Regions from separate parts of the Pseudomonas azerbaijanorientalis genome, predicted to be linked through region 1. Evidence: riboswitches for the same ligand, from Rfam matches in the RefSeq annotation. Region 1 holds a riboswitch; the other holds the start of a gene.
The links. Region 1 has a riboswitch for cobalamin ahead of cobO (cob(I)yrinic acid a,c-diamide adenosyltransferase). Riboswitches for the same ligand answer to the same signal wherever they lie in the genome.

Region 1 (8,704 bases):
GCCCTGCACCATCAGCGTGGTCATTGGTTTTCCTTGGCGAAATCTTCGAAGGCTTGCGCCAGTCGCACCCAGGCGGCTTCGTCACCGGGCAGGCCGAATCGCAGGCTGCTGTTGTGCGTGAACAACCGCAGGAGAATACCGCGCCGGGCCATGAATTCATGCAGTGCTTCGGCGCGCTCGGTGATCAGCCACTGGAACAGCGCACAGCCGCCCTGGGGCTCGAAGCCGTGTTGCTGCAGCAACGACGCCAGGCGCTCGCTGGCCTCTTCGGTGCGCAGCCGTTGCCGCGTTTGCCCCTGCGTATCGCGCAGACAGGCCTGCCCCACTACCCGGGTTGCCCCGCTCACGGCCCAGGGCCCCACTTGTTCTGCCAGCAACTTGAGCAACTTGCGCTCGGCCAGCACAAACCCCAGGCGCACACCGGCCAGGCCGAAAAACTTGCCGAATGAGCGCAAGACGATCAGCCCGACCTGATGGGCAAACGGCGCCAGGCTCAGTTGTGGCGTGTTATCCATGAACGCTTCGTCCACCACCAGCCAGCCACCGCGCTGGGCCAGTCGCGTGTGCCAGTCGAGCAGGCGACTGGGGGGGAGGCTCAGGCCCGTGGGATTATTCGGATTGACCACCACCAGCACGTCGAAACTGTCGATAAAGAAGTCGACTTCCTGCTCCAGCACTTCGCGCACGATGTAGCCGTTGCGACGCCAGGCTTCGGCGTGCTCGGCGTAGCACGGCGACAACACACCCACCTTGCCTGCCCGCCGCAATCGCGGCAGCAGCTGGATCGCCATTTGCGAACCGGCCACCGGTAATGCCTGCAAGGTGCCGTAGTAATCACAGGCGGCCTGTTCCAGACCATCGTCCGCCTCCGGCAAACGAGCCCAGGCCCGCAGCGGAATATCCGGCACCGGGAACGGCCAGGGTGCAAGGCCTGTCGACAGGTCCAGCCAGTCGGCTTCATCTATGCCGTATTCGAGCGCCGCCTTGCGCAATCGGCCACCGTGCTCAAGCATAAAATTCAGCCCCCAGGCAGAGAATCAGCAGCCATAACCATACCCCGCGCTGGACCAGTTGCCAGCCTTGGTCAATGGAGTCGGCGTCCGCCGGCACGCCTTCGCCCAGTTGCGGACGCTGGTGCAGTTCACCGTGATAAATCGCCGCGCCGCCCAATTCAACGCCAAGGGCCCCTGCCCCTGCCGCCATTACCGGGCCGGCGTTCGGACTGTCCCAGGTCGGGCCCTGGGTGCGCCAGCATTTGAACGCCAGCCGGGTTTTGCCCAGCAGCGCGTAAGTCAGTGCCACCAGACGCGCAGGAATGTAATTGAGCACGTCGTCGATCTTCGCCGCCGCCCAGCCGAACCGTTCGAAGCGCTCATTGCGATAGCCCCACATCGCATCCAGCGTATTGCTCAGGCGATAGAGCACCACGCCCGGCGCACCGGCCACGACAAACCAGAACAACGCGGCGAACACCGCGTCGCTACCGTTTTCCAGCACCGACTCGGTGGCGGCACGGGCGACTTCGGTTTTATCCAGGTCACTGGTTTTACGGCTGACCAGATAACTCACACGTTTGCGTGCTTCATCCAGATCATCGCCGCGCAAGGCCTTGGCTACCGGCGTGACGTGTTCACCGAGGCTGCGCATGCCGAGGGCGCAATAGAGCGCGAGAATCTCGACGATCCAGCCAACGTAAGGCGCCCAGGAGAATGCCGTGACCAGCAGCACCAGTGGCAGCACGGCGATCACCCACGCGGTGACGCCATGGCTGCGCCAGCCGCGACCGCCACCGTTGAAACGTTGCTCGATGCGATCGGCAAAACGGCCGAACGCCACCAGCGGATGCCAGCGTTTGGGTTCACCCAGCAGCGCATCCAGCGCAACCGCGGCGACACTCAACAACGCCACACTCATGGACTCACTCCCCAATAATTTTCATACAGCAATTCATGCAGCGCACGCGCCTGCGCCCAGCCTTCGAGCACCAGCATCGGCGCCGGGTAGAACGCCTTTACCGGCCCCAGGCACAGCACCGCCAGCGGTTTGGCTCCCGGCGGCAGCCTCAGCAGGTCCGCCAGTGCCTGGGGTTCGAACAGCGACACCCAGCCCATCCCCAGCCCTTCGGCGCGGGACGCGAGCCACAGGTTCTGGATGGCACAGGACAGCGAGGCCATGTCCATTTCCGGCAAGGTGCGACGGCCGAAGATATGCTGTTCGCGGTTGTCCATCAGTGCGGCGACCAGTACCTCGGCGCAATCGTTGATGCCTTCCACCTTGAGCTTCATGAACTCGTCGCTGCGCTCGCCGAGGGCTTCGGCGGTGCGCACGCGCTCCTCCTCCACGAGCCCCTGGATTTGCCCGCGCAAGGCGCGATCACTGATGCGGATGAAGCGCCAGGGCTGCATCAGGCCGACGCTGGGTGCCTGATGCGCAGCCTCGAGCAGGCGCTGGAGCAACTCGGGCTCGACCGTGCCGCCACTAAAGTGGCGCATGTCGCGGCGCTCGCCGATGGCGCGATAGACCGCTGCGCGTTCGGCTTCGGTGAATGCGTTGTCTGTCATGGCCTCTTCGCGAGCAGGCTCGCTCCCACATTTAGAAGTGAGCTGCCTGAAGAAATGCATTCCTCTGTGGGAGCGGGCTTGCTCGCGAAGGCGGCTTCAAGGTCCGGCGCAAACAGCGCAGCAATCGCCGAGGGGTTCGACGGAAAATAAAAGTGCACATAAGAGGCAGTCATCCGCCCCTCGCGATAAACCGCTTCCGCACCGCGCCCGCCGTTAGGGCTCACGCCCCGGGCAATCGGCGCCAATTCAGTGCTGGTCAGTGAATGGTGATAGGTGTGCCCGCGCAGCGAACCTTCCGGCAACTCCACCGCTTGCAACGCCAACGCTGCCAGACGCTTTTGCATGACCGCATCACCGGTCAGCAAACCAACCAGTTCGGCACGAGTGCCCTCGACATCGGTCAGGGAGTCGAGCAGATACAGCATGCCACCACACTCGGCGAGCAAGGGTTTGCCAGCGGCGTGGTGCGCGCGGATCGCGTCGAGCATCGCGGTATTTTGTGCCAGCGCAACATGGTGCAGTTCCGGGTAACCACCCGGCAGATACAGGCTGTCCGCCTGCGGCAACGCACGGTCGCGGATCGGCGAGAAAAACGACAGCTCGGCGCCCATCGCCCGCAGCAAATCCAGGCTCGCACCGTAGGTGAACGCAAAGGCTTCATCACGGGCCACCGCAATGCGCACACCGGCCAGCAGCGGTTCGGCGACGATGACATCGGGGGCGGCGAACTCGACTGCCGGTGGCAGCGCGACCTCGCAACTGTTGGCCAGGGCATCGGCTGCCGCATCGAGGCGCAGGTCGAGATCATTCAGTTCACTGGCTTGAACCAGCCCCAGGTGTCGGCTCGGCAGTTCAATCCCGGTTTCCCGGGACAGCGCGCCGTACCAGCGCAAGCCTTCAGTCAGGCTGCCTTCGAGCAGTTGCGCGTGGCGCAGCGTGCCGACGCGGTTGGCCAGCACGCCGGCGAACGGCAAGTCCGGCTGATAACGCGCCAGCCCCAGGGCCAGTGCGCCGAAGGTCTGGGCCATGGCGGTACCGTCGATCACACCCAGTACTGGCACACCGAAATGCCGTGCCAGATCGGCGCTCGACGGCGTACCGTCGAACAGCCCCATGACGCCTTCGATCAGGATCAGGTCGGCGTCAGCGGCGGCTTCCCACAGCAACCGGCGACTCTCCTGCTCGCCGACCATCCACATGTCCAGTTGATACACCGGCGCACCGCTGGCGCGTTCGAGGATCATCGGATCGAGAAAGTCGGGGCCGCACTTGAACACGCGAACTTTGCGCCCCTGATTGCGATGCAAGCGGGCCAGCGCCGCAGTAACGGTGGTCTTGCCCTGGCCGGAGGCCGGCGCGGCAATCAGAACCGCCGGGCAATGACGAGGCTGGCTCACAGCTCGACGCCTTTCTGCGCTTTGATCCCAGCCTGAAAGGCGTGTTTGATCATGCCCATTTCGGTGACCGTGTCGGCCATCTCGATCATTTCCGGCTTGGCGGCACGCCCGGTGACCACCACGTGTTGCATCGGCGGCCGGGCCTGCAAGTCGCTGAGTACCTGATCGAGATCGAGGTAGCCGTGCTTGAGGGCGATGTTCAGCTCATCCAGCACCACCAGGCCGATGGACGGATCGCGCAGCAGTTCCCGGGACACCGCCCACGCCGCTTCGGCGGCAGCGATGTCGCGCTGACGGTCCTGGGTTTCCCAGGTAAACCCTTCGCCCATCACATGAAAACGCACCTGCTCGGGAAAGCGCCGGAAAAACAACTCTTCGCCGGTACTGTTGCGGCCCTTGATGAACTGGACCACACCGCATTGCATGCCGTGCCCCATGGCGCGGGCGAGCATGCCGAAGGCCGAACTGCTCTTGCCTTTACCGTTGCCGGTCAGCACCAGCAACAGACCACACTCGTTCGGGGAATTGGCGATGCGCTCGTCGATCACGGCTTTTTTGCGCTGCATGCGCGCCAGGTGGCGTTCGTCACGATCGGGGGTATCAGTCATGGGGGAGCTCTCCGTTGAGGCAGGAATAACGGCGGGCAGGCACAGCAATAGAAGGCAACAAGCCTGGCATCGCCCACCGTGATGCCGCTGGATGAATCAGGCCGGTCTCCGGGCTCATGAGTGGCGCAAAGCCAGACTGTGCGCCTTCCCGCATCGAATCGACACAGTGGCATCAGACACAGTTTTCACTCATTTACCGTTGCGGGGGCAGCGCCGGAATTACGGTTCCTCGACCAACAGAAGAACTCGCTCACCGGCTTCCCTGTTTCACTCTGTCGACCCAAGTCACAGAGCACCTGAAACAAGCCGCGAAGGTTAGAGGGTTGGGGGTGGAGCGTCAATTAAAGCCGGGAGGCCAACTGCCGAATAACTGTCGTCAATCAAAAAACTGACGTCAATCTTGTGCCTCGCTCTCAGCAGTGATATCAAAGAGCCACAACCTCACAACACAATAACAAGGGTGAGCCCATGCAAGGCATGATCATCAGCAATCCAAAGCTGGAATTCCTGCGCCCTGTGCTCGAGCGCTGGTTCGAATGCATCGACCGCTACAACGCCATCCGCGGTGATGGCGACACACCCTACTGGCACGACGAAAAAGCCAATCTCGGACTGTTGTCTGCCGCCGCCTGGATGGCCGAGATGGTCACACTGCAACAGACGCCTACCCGCAAGCAGACCGAAGAAGGCGAACGCAACAGCCGCGCCGACCTGTTCCTCGCCTCGCCCGAAACCCGCGCCTACATCCAGACCAGCCAGCGCTGGCCACGGGTCAACAGCCTCAATCTGACGCAGGCCCTGCTCGACATCGCCAGCGATGCAAAGCGCCTGAGCCACGCCAGCGACCTGAAACTCGGCTGCCTGTTCGTCGCCCCGCAAAAAGCCCAGCAAGGCGCGACACCGGAAGAACTCCAGGACATGGTCGACGACCTGCAAAAGGAACACACCTGCGCGGTCGCCTGGTATTTCCCGTATGCCTACCGCAAGTTGCGCAATGAAGCCGGCAACTATCACCCTGGCATTGCGGTGCTGTTCAAGGAAGCACGTGGCTAGGGGTTGAACCATTGGACGACAACGCGTCTCTATGATTAGAACAAGGCATTCATAGGGAACACCCGTATGCGCACGCCCCCGCTCGTTCTCGTTATCGCGATCTGCGGAGGGCTCGCCGGTTGTAGTGAGACCGCCGGCCTGCAAGTCTCCGACGGCACCGGCCCTTCACCCCAACTGCCGCCCCCCAACAAAACCCTGATCCCGACTGTGAACATCGCCCCGGCCATCGGCTGGCCACAGGGCGCGAAACCCGTCGCCGCCGCGGGCACTCAAGTGGCCGCTTTTGCCGAAAACCTCGATCACCCCCGCTGGCTTTATGTACTGCCCAACGGCGACGTACTGGTGGCGGAAACCAACGCGCCACCCAAACCCGAAGACGGCAAAGGCATTCGCGGCTGGGTCATGAAGCAAGTCATGGGACGCGCCGGGGCCAGGGTGCCCAGCGCGAACCGCATCACCTTGCTGCGCGACAAGGACCACGATGGCGTCGCGGAAACCCGCACGGTGTTTCTGCAAAACCTCAACTCGCCCTTCGGCATAACCCTGGTCGGCAAGGACCTGTATGTGGCCGACACTGATCGCCTGCTGCGCTTTCACTATGAAAGTGGCGATACGCAGATCAAATCGCCACCGGTCAAAGTGGTCGACCTGCCGGGTGGCCCGCTGAACCATCACTGGACCAAAAACGTCATCGCCAGCAAGGACGGCCGCAAGCTCTACGTCACCGTGGGCTCCAACAGCAACGTCGCGGAAAACGGCATGGACAAGGAAGAAGGTCGCGCAGCGATCTGGGAAGTGGATCGTGCCACCAGCCAGCAGCGGATCTTCGCCTCCGGCCTGCGCAACCCCAACGGCATGGCCTGGGAACCGCACAGTGGCGCGCTGTGGACTGCGGTCAACGAGCGGGATGAAATTGGCAGCGACCTGGTCCCGGACTACATCACCTCGGTCAAGGACGGCGCATTCTATGGCTGGCCTTACAGCTATTACGGCCAGCATGTCGATAGCCGCGTCGAGCCGCAAAACCCCGGCCTGGTGGCCAAGGCCATCGCTCCGGACTATGCCGTCGGCCCGCACACGGCATCACTGGGCCTGACCTTCGCTGAAAACAGCAAGCTGCCGCCGCCGTTCACCCAAGGGGCCTTCATCGGCCAGCACGGCTCCTGGAACCGTAACCCCCACAGTGGCTACAAAGTGATTTTCGTGCCGTTCAGCGCAGGCAAACCTGCGGGACAACCGATTGAAGTGCTCAGCGGTTTTCTCAACGAAAAGGAAGAAGCCATGGGCCGCCCGGTGGGCGTGGTGATCGACCGGCAGGGCGATCTGCTGGTGGCCGATGATGTGGGGAACAAGGTGTGGCGGGTGTCGGCAGTGAAATAAAAACCAACTGCCAACATATTCCCCTGTGGGAGCGGGCTTGCTCGCGAAGGCGGTGTATCAGTCAACAGATGTGGCGTCTGACATTGCGCATTCGCGAGCAAGCCCGCTCCCACAGGGGTTCAGCGCTTGCGACAGAGCGTCAATCCATCGCCGATCGGCAACAACGACAGATCCACCCGCACATCATCCTTCAACGCCAGGTTGAGCGCCTGGATAGCCCGGGTGTCCGCGCTCTCGGGGCTGGTCTCAAGCACGCGCCCGCTCCACAGGGTGTTGTCGAACAGCACCAGCCCACCGACCCGCAGCAAACGCAGGGCATGCTCCAGATAACTCGGATAGTTGGCCTTGTCGGCATCGATGAACACCAGGTCGAACTGCTCGCCCCCACCTTGCCGCTCAAGATCGCCGAGGGTTTCCAGTGCGGGGGCCAGGCGCAGGTCGATCCGCCCGGTGAGTCCCGCTTCCTGCCAGTAGCGCCGTGCGATGGCGTTGTAGTCGCCGGGAATATCACAGCAAATCAGCGAACCTTCAGCCGGCAATGCCGCCGCCATGCACAGCGCGCTGTATCCGGTGAAAGTACCGACTTCGAGCAAGCGCCTGGCGCCTGTCAGCTTAACCAGCAAGGCGAGAAACTGTCCCTGCTCCGGCGCCACCTGCCAGCGCGCCATCGGCAGCGCCTGGGTCTCATCGCGCAAGCGCTTGAGCAGTGGTGTTTCGCGCAGGGAAACATCGAGCAGGTATTGATACAGGGCGTCGTCGAGATTCAGCGTACGAGCAGTCATGAGCAGCAGCTCCGGACGTTACGGGTTGCGCGCCAGATGTTCAGGCTGCAGAACACGCTTGGCGCTCAGGTAAGCCTTTTGCCAATACGCCTTGGACAGACTGTCGAGCTTCACGGTGCCGCCAGTGGCCGGCGCGTGGACGAAACGCCCTTCTCCCACGTAGATGCCGGCATGACTGACCTGGGAACCGCCATTGGTAGCGAAGAAAAGCAGGTCGCCAGTCTGCAGGCCTTCCTTGCCAACACTCGCCGCTTGCATGGAGATCATCTCGCGCGTGGTGCGCGGCAAGGCAATACCGGCTACATCGCGGTACACGTACGCGATCAGGCCGCTGCAATCAAACCCGGAATCCGGCGTGTTGCCACCCCAGCGATAAGGCGTACCCACCAGGCCGAGCGCGCGAAACAGCACGTCCTCCGCTTCGGGCGAAAACGCTTGTGGGGAACCAAATACGATGGGCGCGCGAACCACCGGCGCAGGAGGCGGTGTGCGGCTGGCGCAGGCACTGAGCAGCGCTGCGAAGAACATGATTGCGAGGCGGGCCGACGTCGTCATAAGCAGAACATCCTGATCTGGCTGCGGCTTTTTCTGCGGGGAGCGCAGAAAAGAAAACCGCCTGCGTAGGACGCAGGCGGTTTGCCATCATTTGTAGATCAAGATTCTAGCGGCTACACGACAAACTTCAAGTAAGACTTTAAGTTCGCCTTACAAAATGTCCGCTTATTTACGTGCAGTGACAATTGGCGACGTGTTAGGTGCCATCGCCAGGGCGCGCTTGGCCTCGATGAAGGTCTTGCTCCAGTAGCTGTCGCCCAGGCTATCGATGCGCACACCACCGCTGCGGCGGCTGCTGGAGTGGATGAACTGATTGTCGCCCAGGTAGATCCCGGCGTGACTGACGCGACCACGACGACCGTTGGTTG
Region 2 (8,704 bases), 1.7 Mb from region 1:
CGGGGACAACGAGCAGGTGCGACTGGTAGGACCGAGCACGCCGGCGACGAAGCGCGGTTTGTCCGGGGTTTCCAGGGTCTTGGCGTCGGCGACCTTGCGTGCCAGGCGAGCGCCTTCTACGTTTAATTCATACGCCAGACCTTGCATGCCGTAGTCGGCCAGGGAGATCTGGGTGGCGTTGAAGGTATTGGTTTCCAGAATGTCGGCGCCAGCGTCGAGGTAGGCTTTTTCGATGCCGCCAATCACGTCCGGACGAGTCAGTACCAACAGGTCGTTGTTGCCTTTGACATCGCTCGGCCAGTCAGCGAAGCGTTTGCCACGGTAATCCTGCTCTTCGAGCTTGTAGCTCTGGATCATCGTGCCCATACCGCCATCGAGAATCAGGATGCGCTCTTTGAGGGCGTGCTTGAGAGCTTGAAGGCGAACGCTGCGATCGGACATTTGGACTACTCGGTAAGACCATGACGAAGGGCCGGGATGATAGCAAACCTGTGCGCTTTTAGAGCATGACTCGGTTTTGCATGAATATCGTTCATGTTGGCAGGCATGGCAGACCGGTAGAATCGCGGCGTTTTTTCAGGATCCGGGACCAGGGACATGTCTTATCGCTTCGTCATCAGCAGTGTGTTGATGCTTTTAAGCTGGGGCGCTGCGGCGCAAAGTCCGGCGAACTCCTCTGCCATTTCCTACAGTCGAGACATTCAACCGATCTTCACTGAAAAGTGCGTGGCCTGCCACGCTTGCAACGACGCCGCCTGTCAGCTCAACCTGGGCAGCGGCGAAGGCGCGGCACGCGGCGCGACGAAAGTCCCGGTTTACGACGGTGACCGTACTAAAGCGGTGGCGCCGACGCGGCTGTTTCTGGACGCCTCCGGCAAAGCCGCCTGGCAGCAAAAGGGCTTCTTTTCGGTGCTTGATGCCCAGGGCAGCCAGGCCTCATTGATGGCACGGATGCTGGAACTGGGCCACAACACCCCCTTGCAACCTAACGCCAGGCTGCCGCAAGACATCGTCCTGGGTCTGAACCGGGAGAACATGTGTTCCATGCCCGCGCAGTTCGATGGCTACGCCGCTTCGCACCCGAAAGAAGGCATGCCGCTGGCGGTGACCGGGCTGACCGACCAGCAGTACCAGACGCTGCAACGCTGGCTGGCCGCAGGCGCACCTATCGATCAGCAGGCCCTGGCCCCGAGTGCGCAAGAAGCGCTGCAAGTAATCCAGTGGGAAAACCTGCTCAATTCGCCGGGCGCCCGGCAAAGCCTGGTGGGGCGCTGGCTGTATGAGCACTGGTTCCTCGCCCATCTTTACTTCAAGGAGGGTGAGCCCGGGCATTTCTTCCAGTGGGTGCGTTCGCGCACGCCGACCGGCCAGCCGATTGACCTGATCAATACCCGGCGTCCCAACGATGATCCAGGCTCGGAGTTTTACTACCGCTTGTGGCCGGTGCAGGGCGTGATCGTGCACAAGACCCATATCTCCTATCCCCTGAGTGCGGCGAAGCTGGCGCGTGTCAAATCCCTGTTCTACAGCGGCAACTGGGAGGCCAATGCATTGCCGGGCTACGGGCCGAAGAGCCGGGCCAACCCCTTTACCACCTTCGAAGCGATTCCGGCCCAGGCGCGCTACCAGTTCATGCTCGATAACGCCGAGTACTTCGTGCGCACCTTTATCCGTGGGCCAGTCTGTCGTGGGCAGATCGCCACGGACGTGATTCGCGATAACTTCTGGGCGCTGTTCCAGGCACCTGAACACGACCTCTACATCACCGACCCGAACTATCGCGGGCAAGCCACGCCCCTGCTGGCGATGCCGGGGCAGAATGATGATGTCGGCAGCGTCCTGACCCTGTGGCATGACTACCGCGACAAACGCAACGAATACGAGGCCCTGCGCCGCGATAGTTACGCAGACTTGCCCGCGCCGAGTTGGTCGACCCTGTGGGCCGGCAACGACAACGCACTGCTGAGCATCTTTCGCCATTTCGACAGCGCCTCAGTGACCAAAGGCCTGATCGGCGAAGTGCCGCAGACGATGTGGCTGTTCGACTATCCGCTGCTGGAGCGCACCTACTACCAACTGGCAGTCAATTTCGATGTGTTCGGCAACGTGTCCCATCAGGCCCAGACGCGCTTGTATTTCGACCTGATCCGTAACGGAGCCGAGCAGAATTTCCTGCGTCTGATGCCCGCCGATTCGCGGGAGGGTTACCTCGACGACTGGTATCAGAACAGTGGAAAATTCAAGATGTGGCTGGACTACGAGTCCATCGACGATGACAAACCGACCGCGCTGAAGCTTGATCCGCAGGATCCCAAGCGCGATTTCGCCCGGCAATTGCTGACCCGATATGGCGACCTCAATGCCAGGCCCGACCCGATCAACCGCTGCGACGGCGCCTACTGCTCGCGGCCGAACATTGATCCGGATCTGCAAAATGCCGAGCAGGTGTTGAGCCGCCTGACCTCGCGTCCGGCGGCGGGGTTGAGAGTGATTGATCAACTGCCGGAAGCGACCATGCTGCGAATCGAAACCGGCAGCGGCAAGCGAGAGGTTTACAGCCTGCTGCGCAACCGGGCCCACAGCAACGTGGCGTTCCTGCTTGGCGAATCGCTGCGCTATCAGCCGGGGCTCGATACCCTTACGATTTTCCCGGGTGTGCTCAGCAGCTACCCGAACTTCATGTTCAACATTCCGGCCGGGCAAGTGCCGGCGTTTGTGGATGCGATGGAGAACGCCAAGGATAGCGACAGCTTTGAGAAAATCGTCGAACGTTGGGGAATACGCCGCAGTCATCCGCAATTCTGGCTGTATTTCCATGACCTGAGCCGCTACATCCAGGAGACCGATCCGGTGGAAGAGGGCGTGCTGGACATGAACCGCTTCGAGAACCTCTGAAACACCGCTGATCCCCTGTGGGGGGGGCTTGTGGCGAGGGGGCTTGCCCCCGTTGGACTGCGCAGCAGTCCCATTTTCTGGGGCCGCTTCGCGACCCAACGGGGGCAAGCCCCCTCGCCACACAAGCCCGCTCCCACAATTCTTTCCTGACAAAAATACTGGGACTTTGTCCGGCGCGCCGATTGGCGTAAACTGCGCCCAAGCCTGCGAGGAGTTTCCATGACCGCTATTACCATTACCGACGCCGCCCACGATTATCTGGCTGATCTGCTCTCCAAGCAGAACACCCCGGGCATCGGCATCCGCGTCTTCATCACCCAGCCTGGCACCCAGTACGCCGAAACCTGCATTGCCTACTGCAAGCCGGGCGAAGAAAAGCCCGAAGACACCGCGCTGGGGCTGAAAAGCTTCACCGCCTACATCGACCACTTCAGCGAAGCCTTCCTGGACGATGCCGTTGTCGACTACGCCACCGACCGCATGGGCGGCCAGCTGACCATCAAGGCGCCAAACGCCAAAGTACCGATGGTCAATGCCGACAGCCCGGTCAACGAGCGCATCAACTACTACCTGCAAACCGAGATCAACCCTGGGTTGGCCAGCCACGGCGGTCAGGTCAGCCTGATCGACGTGGTCGAAGACGGCATCGCCGTCCTGCAGTTTGGCGGTGGTTGCCAAGGCTGCGGCCAGGCCGACGTGACGCTCAAGGAAGGCATCGAGCGTACCCTGCTTGAGCGTATTCCCGAGCTCAAGGGCGTTCGCGACGTGACCGACCACACGCAGAAAGAAAACGCCTACTACTAAGGTGTTCGCTGCGAAATAAAAAAACGGCGCCCCGTGAGCGCCGTTTTTTATGAGTTAAATTCGCTGAAGCCTTCGCGAGCAGGCTCGCTCCCACAGTTGACCATATTCCAATGTGGGAGCGAGCCTGCTCGCGAAGGGGCCTTATGGGCGATAGAGATGCGCATGCCCCGCGCGATACAGCGACGATTCGCTGAAATGATCACTGCCCAGCACCCGTCCCACCAGTATCAAAGCCGTGCGCCGAAACCCTTTGGCGGCAACCTTCCCGGCAATGTCCTCAAGCGTTCCCGTCACCCAGTCCTGATCCGGCCAGCTCGCGCGGTGAACCACCGCAATCGGGCAATCGGCGCCGTAATGCGGCAGCAGTTCCTCAACGATCTTCGGCAGGTGATTGACCCCCAAATGAATCGCCATGGTCGCGCCGTGCTGCGCCAGGCTGGCGAATTCCTCTCCGGGTGGCATGGCGGTTTTGTCGGCGTAGCGAGTCAGGATCACGCTTTGTGAAACGTCCGGTAGCGTCAGTTCAGCACCCAGAAGCGCTGCGCAAGCGGCGGTGGCCGTCACGCCCGGGACGATTTCGAACGCAATGCCCAGCTCACGCAGATAGCGAATCTGTTCGCCAATGGCGCCATACAGGCTCGGATCGCCGGAGTGTACCCGGGCCACGTCCTGGCCTTTGGCGTGGGCGGCCTTGAACAGGTCGATGATCTGTTCGAGGTGCAGTTCGGCGCTGTTGACTACCTGCTCGGCACAATGACCTTCCAGTACCGCGGCTGGCACCAGCGAGCCGGCATAAATGATCACCGGGCAACTGCGAATCAGCCGCTGGCCCTTGACGGTAATCAGTTCGGGGTCGCCGGGACCTGCGCCAATGAAGTAGACGGTCATCGTCGGTTCCTGTAGGGAAAAAAGGGGCTGAACAGGGCTTCAGATGAAGAATGTTCATGATCGAGACGGGGATTATCGGGGATTTTATGCCGCGCCGGCCAATGCCAGGGTTGCCTGGGCATATTTCTGTCGGGGAATCAGCAGTTTTGCCGGGGCCTGTGCCAGTTGTTCGGCCAGGGCCAGTGCGGCGCTTTCCGCCACGCCGTAGCAACCGGTGCGTTCAAACGCTATTTGCGATTGATGGCTGAGTTGCGGCTCATAGGGGGCCAGTTGCTCGCTGCTGAAGTACATCAATTCCAGGCCAAGCTGCTGGGCCAGTTCGATCAGTGCAGGTTCGTCGCGCTTCGAATCGATGCTGGCCAGGGCCTTGATTTCATGGCGCGCAATCTGGTGCGCCTCCAGTGCCTGGTCGAGCAGCGCCAGCAAGGTGCTGACGGGGCAGCCCTTTTGACAGCCCAGGCCGACCACCAGGGTCGGCGCAGTGCTGACGTCAGTCATGCGTGGTATTGGCCATCGCTTTTGCGACGGAACAACCAGGCGCTGATCAGGCCCAGGGCCAGCCAGAACGCCACGTTGGTCAGTTGCGAAGCGATTTTGAATTGGGTTTCCAGTGCCTCCGGAGCGAGCATCGAATGCACTTGCGGTTGCGGTGCGCCAATCACATGGGGAACGGCAAGGATTGCCGCGCCGAGGACTTTCATCAGCCAGTGACGGCTGAATACGATCAGTGCGATACCGACGGCGGTAGAGGCGGCGGTACCGATCCACCACAGTTGCCGTTGTGCCAGATCGGCGGCGGCCGTGCCTGGCAGTTCAGGTGGCAGGCCGAGGGTCGGCGCGAGCACGAAGGTCGCATAGCCGGCCAGGCCCCAGAGCAGGCCCTGGGACGTTTTGGTCGGCGCACGCAAGGTGTACAGGCCGGCCAGCATCAGGGCGAAACCGACGGCCACCACCAGATTGCCGCCAGTGGTCGACAGCACGCGCTGCCAGCCGTCTTCCGGCTCCCAGGCTTCGGCGTCGTGGGTGTGGGCAGCCATCGCGCCATCGGCGTGTTCATGCATTTCAACGGCCGCCGGTTCAGCTTTTTCGTAGGTTTCGGCCTGCAGGATCAGGGGGGCGACCCAGAAACTTTGCAGCAGGGTCAGCAACAGGGCGGCGAGCAACCCGGTGAAACCTGCGGTTTGCGCAATACGCTTGATCATGTCAGCAGGTCTCAATGGCACGGGAACGCGGAGCTGTGACGGGTATCGTGGGCAGCATTGTGCACCGCTTCGATGTGCGAGAAACCGGCGAAATACACAAGGCTTGCGCCCAGGATCGACGCGCAGACGGCGGCGGTCAGACGTTGAGTCAGGGTAGAAGTGGTGCTGGCTGTAGTGTGGCCGGTGCTGCTGATGATCGACATGGCGTTTCCCTCTGGTCTGTCAGCGGGGAATCAAGAGCGCATGCAAAAACCTGCACGACCAGGCGCGCAGGGTTTCAAACAGCGCCCGCCCACCGCGGGTTTGTTGTTTCAGTGATCGTTATGGTCACTTTATGTTGCGGGCCGGTCTCCGGGCTCACGAGGGGCAAAGGCTTGGGCCTGATCCTGCAAGCATCACCTTCCCATGCCGTAGTGGCACAGTGGATCTGATGCTTCGCTCGCTTACCGTTGCGGGGGCAGCACCGGACTGACATGGCTTTAGAGTAAAGCACATGATTCACCGGTTTCCCGTTTCACCCTGTGAAGGGCACCCGTAACAAGATGCGTAGGAGAGCATGGGCGAGGGTTGGGCGTCAATTGGCAAGGGTTCTCAACTGGAAACCGAGTCGCTTTCTTCGCGAGCAAGCCCGCTCCCACACTTGACCCTTTTCCTCTGAAAGAACCCAATCAAATGTGGGAGCGGGCTTGCTCGCGAAGGGCACACCGCAGAAGTCACGTGAACATTGACCCGCCCCAATACCATGCGTAGCCTTGCGCTTTCGAGGTTCTTCGGCGTTTGTCGAAGCTAAGAAGGGAACGCGGTCAATGCCGCGGCTGCCCCCGCAACTGTGAACGGTGATGTTCGTTGCCACGCCACTGCAGGCCCAATCCATGAGGCCGGCGGGAAGGCGCAGCGAATGCCAGGCTCAAGGCCGGCACACCGTCAGCCAGGAGACCTGCCTCGACACAGATTCTCACTTTCAACCGGGCGGGGTGATCCGGTGGCGAACTCTTCAGGCACGCACATCTGCGTTGCCGGTCGTCGTCCCGTATGCCCGCCACCTAGCCATAGGGCATCCGATGAAAACACTGGCCAAACTTCCCGTCACCATCGTCACAGGCTTTCTTGGCTCGGGTAAAACCACGCTGCTGCGGCACATGCTCGACAACGCCCAGGGGCGCCGCATCGCTGTGATCGTCAACGAATTTGGCGAGCTGGGCATCGACGGCGAGATCCTCAAGCAGTGCTCCATCGGTTGCACCGAAGAAGAAGCCAACGGCCGTGTGTATGAACTGGCCAACGGCTGCCTGTGCTGCACCGTCCAGGAAGAATTTTTCCCGGTGATGCGTGAACTGGTGGCTCGTCGCGGCGATCTCGACCACATCCTCATCGAAACGTCGGGCCTGGCCCTGCCAAAACCGCTGGTCCAGGCTTTCCAGTGGCCGGAAATCCGCAGTGCCTGCACCGTTGACGCGGTGATCACCGTGGTCGACAGCCCGGCCGTGGCCGCCGGCACCTTCGCCGCCTTCCCGGACCAGGTCGATGCCCAGCGCAAACTCGACCCGAACCTGGACCACGAATCGCCATTGCACGAGCTGTTTGCCGACCAACTGGCCAGCGCCGACCTGGTGATTCTCAACAAATCCGACCTGATCAATCCGGCCGACCTGGCCCGCGTGCGTCTGGAAGTGGCCGAAGAATTGCCGCCAGCGGTGAAAATCATCGAAGCCAGCAGCGGTCGCCTGCCGCTGGACGTGCTGATTGGCCTGGGTGCCGGCTCCGAAGAACACATCGACAGCCGCCACAGTCACCACGACCATCATCACGATGGCGACGATGATCATGACGACCACGATCACGACGCCTTCGATTCGATCTCCATCGAACTGCCGCAAGCCGACGAAAGCCTGCTGATGGACGCGCTGACCCAGTTGGTGGTCCAGCACGGCATCCTGCGCATCAAAGGTTTCGCCGCCGTTGCGAACAAACCGATGCGCCTGCTGATCCAGGGCGTGGGCACGCGTTTCGACAAGCACTTCGACCGCCAGTGGGGCGCCGAAGAGGCGCGCATCACCCGTCTGGTGCTGATCGGCCAGGAACTGGACGCCGCCGTGCTCGAAGCGCAATTGCGCGCTGCGCTCAGCGTGTAACCCATGCACCTGCTCAGGACCCAGCCCGGCGGTTTCGTGTCGGATGACAATATCGCCGACCTTGGACAAACCCCCGCCGAGCTGGTGGTCCTGTGCAGCGGCGACTCCAGCCTGGCGCTGCTCGCCGAGGCGGCGCAGCAGTTGCCCGAGGATTACCCGAGCCTGCGCCTGGCCAACCCGATGCAGGTGCAGAACCATGCCTCGGTCGATTTGTACGTCGATGAAGTGCTGCGTCACGCCAGGGTGATCCTGATTTCGCTGCACGGCGGCATCGCCTATTGGCGTTACGGCATCGAGCGCCTGGTCGAGCTGTCCCAGCGCGGCGTGCAGGTGATTCTGGTGCCGGGCGATGACCGCCCGGACCCGGAGCTCAGCGACCTGAGCACCGTCGGCGCCGAGGACCGCGACCGGCTCTGGCAGTTTCTGCGTCAGGGTGGCATGGGCAACGCCCTGGATTTCTTCCGCTGCCTGGCCAACCGCTGGCTGGCGCGCGATTACACCTGGGGTGAGCCGCAAACCCTGCCGCGCACGGCGATCTACCATCCGCGCAAACATTCTGCCGCACTGAGCGACTGGCAAGCCGACTGGCGCGCCGATCAACCGGTGGCGGCGGTGCTGTTTTATCGCTCGCATTTGCAGGCGGCGAACACCGCTTTCATCGATGTTTTCTGCCAACGCTTGCAGGCAGCGGGTTTGAATCCGTTGCCGATTGCGCTGGCCAGTTTGAAGGAGTCCGGCTGCCTGGGCGCGGTCGAGGACTGGCTGGATGAGGCTAGCGTCTCG

Region 2: it holds a riboswitch for cobalamin, as region 1 does, so the genes downstream of both, KSS91_RS12900 (CbtB domain-containing protein) here and cobO (cob(I)yrinic acid a,c-diamide adenosyltransferase) in region 1, are expected to answer to the same signal.

The regions. Positions count from the first base shown of each region.
Region 1 is NZ_CP077078.1:4,593,848-4,602,551, forward strand. It holds gene KSS91_RS20430 (cobyric acid synthase) at 1-24, opposite strand, end outside; gene cobD (threonine-phosphate decarboxylase CobD) at 21-1,013, opposite strand; gene cbiB (adenosylcobinamide-phosphate synthase CbiB) at 1,006-1,914, opposite strand; gene bluB (5,6-dimethylbenzimidazole synthase) at 1,911-2,561, opposite strand; gene KSS91_RS20450 (cobyrinic acid a,c-diamide synthase CobB) at 2,558-3,958, opposite strand; gene cobO (cob(I)yrinic acid a,c-diamide adenosyltransferase) at 3,955-4,566, opposite strand; cobalamin riboswitch at 4,649-4,881, opposite strand; gene KSS91_RS20460 (hypothetical protein) at 5,035-5,619, shown strand; gene KSS91_RS20465 (PQQ-dependent sugar dehydrogenase) at 5,686-6,999, shown strand; gene KSS91_RS20470 (O-methyltransferase) at 7,119-7,781, opposite strand; gene KSS91_RS20475 (C40 family peptidase) at 7,800-8,336, opposite strand; gene KSS91_RS20480 (C40 family peptidase) at 8,502-8,704, opposite strand, start outside.
Region 2 is NZ_CP077078.1:2,898,776-2,907,479, forward strand. It holds gene metH (methionine synthase) at 1-441, opposite strand, end outside; gene KSS91_RS12875 (fatty acid cis/trans isomerase) at 598-2,895, shown strand; gene nfuA (Fe-S biogenesis protein NfuA) at 3,115-3,699, shown strand; gene cobM (precorrin-4 C(11)-methyltransferase) at 3,841-4,587, opposite strand; gene KSS91_RS12890 (cobalamin biosynthesis protein) at 4,672-5,085, opposite strand; gene KSS91_RS12895 (CbtA family protein) at 5,082-5,789, opposite strand; gene KSS91_RS12900 (CbtB domain-containing protein) at 5,801-5,992, opposite strand; cobalamin riboswitch at 6,115-6,340, opposite strand; cobalamin riboswitch at 6,536-6,748, shown strand; gene cobW (cobalamin biosynthesis protein CobW) at 6,851-7,921, shown strand; gene cobN (cobaltochelatase subunit CobN) at 7,925-8,704, shown strand, end outside.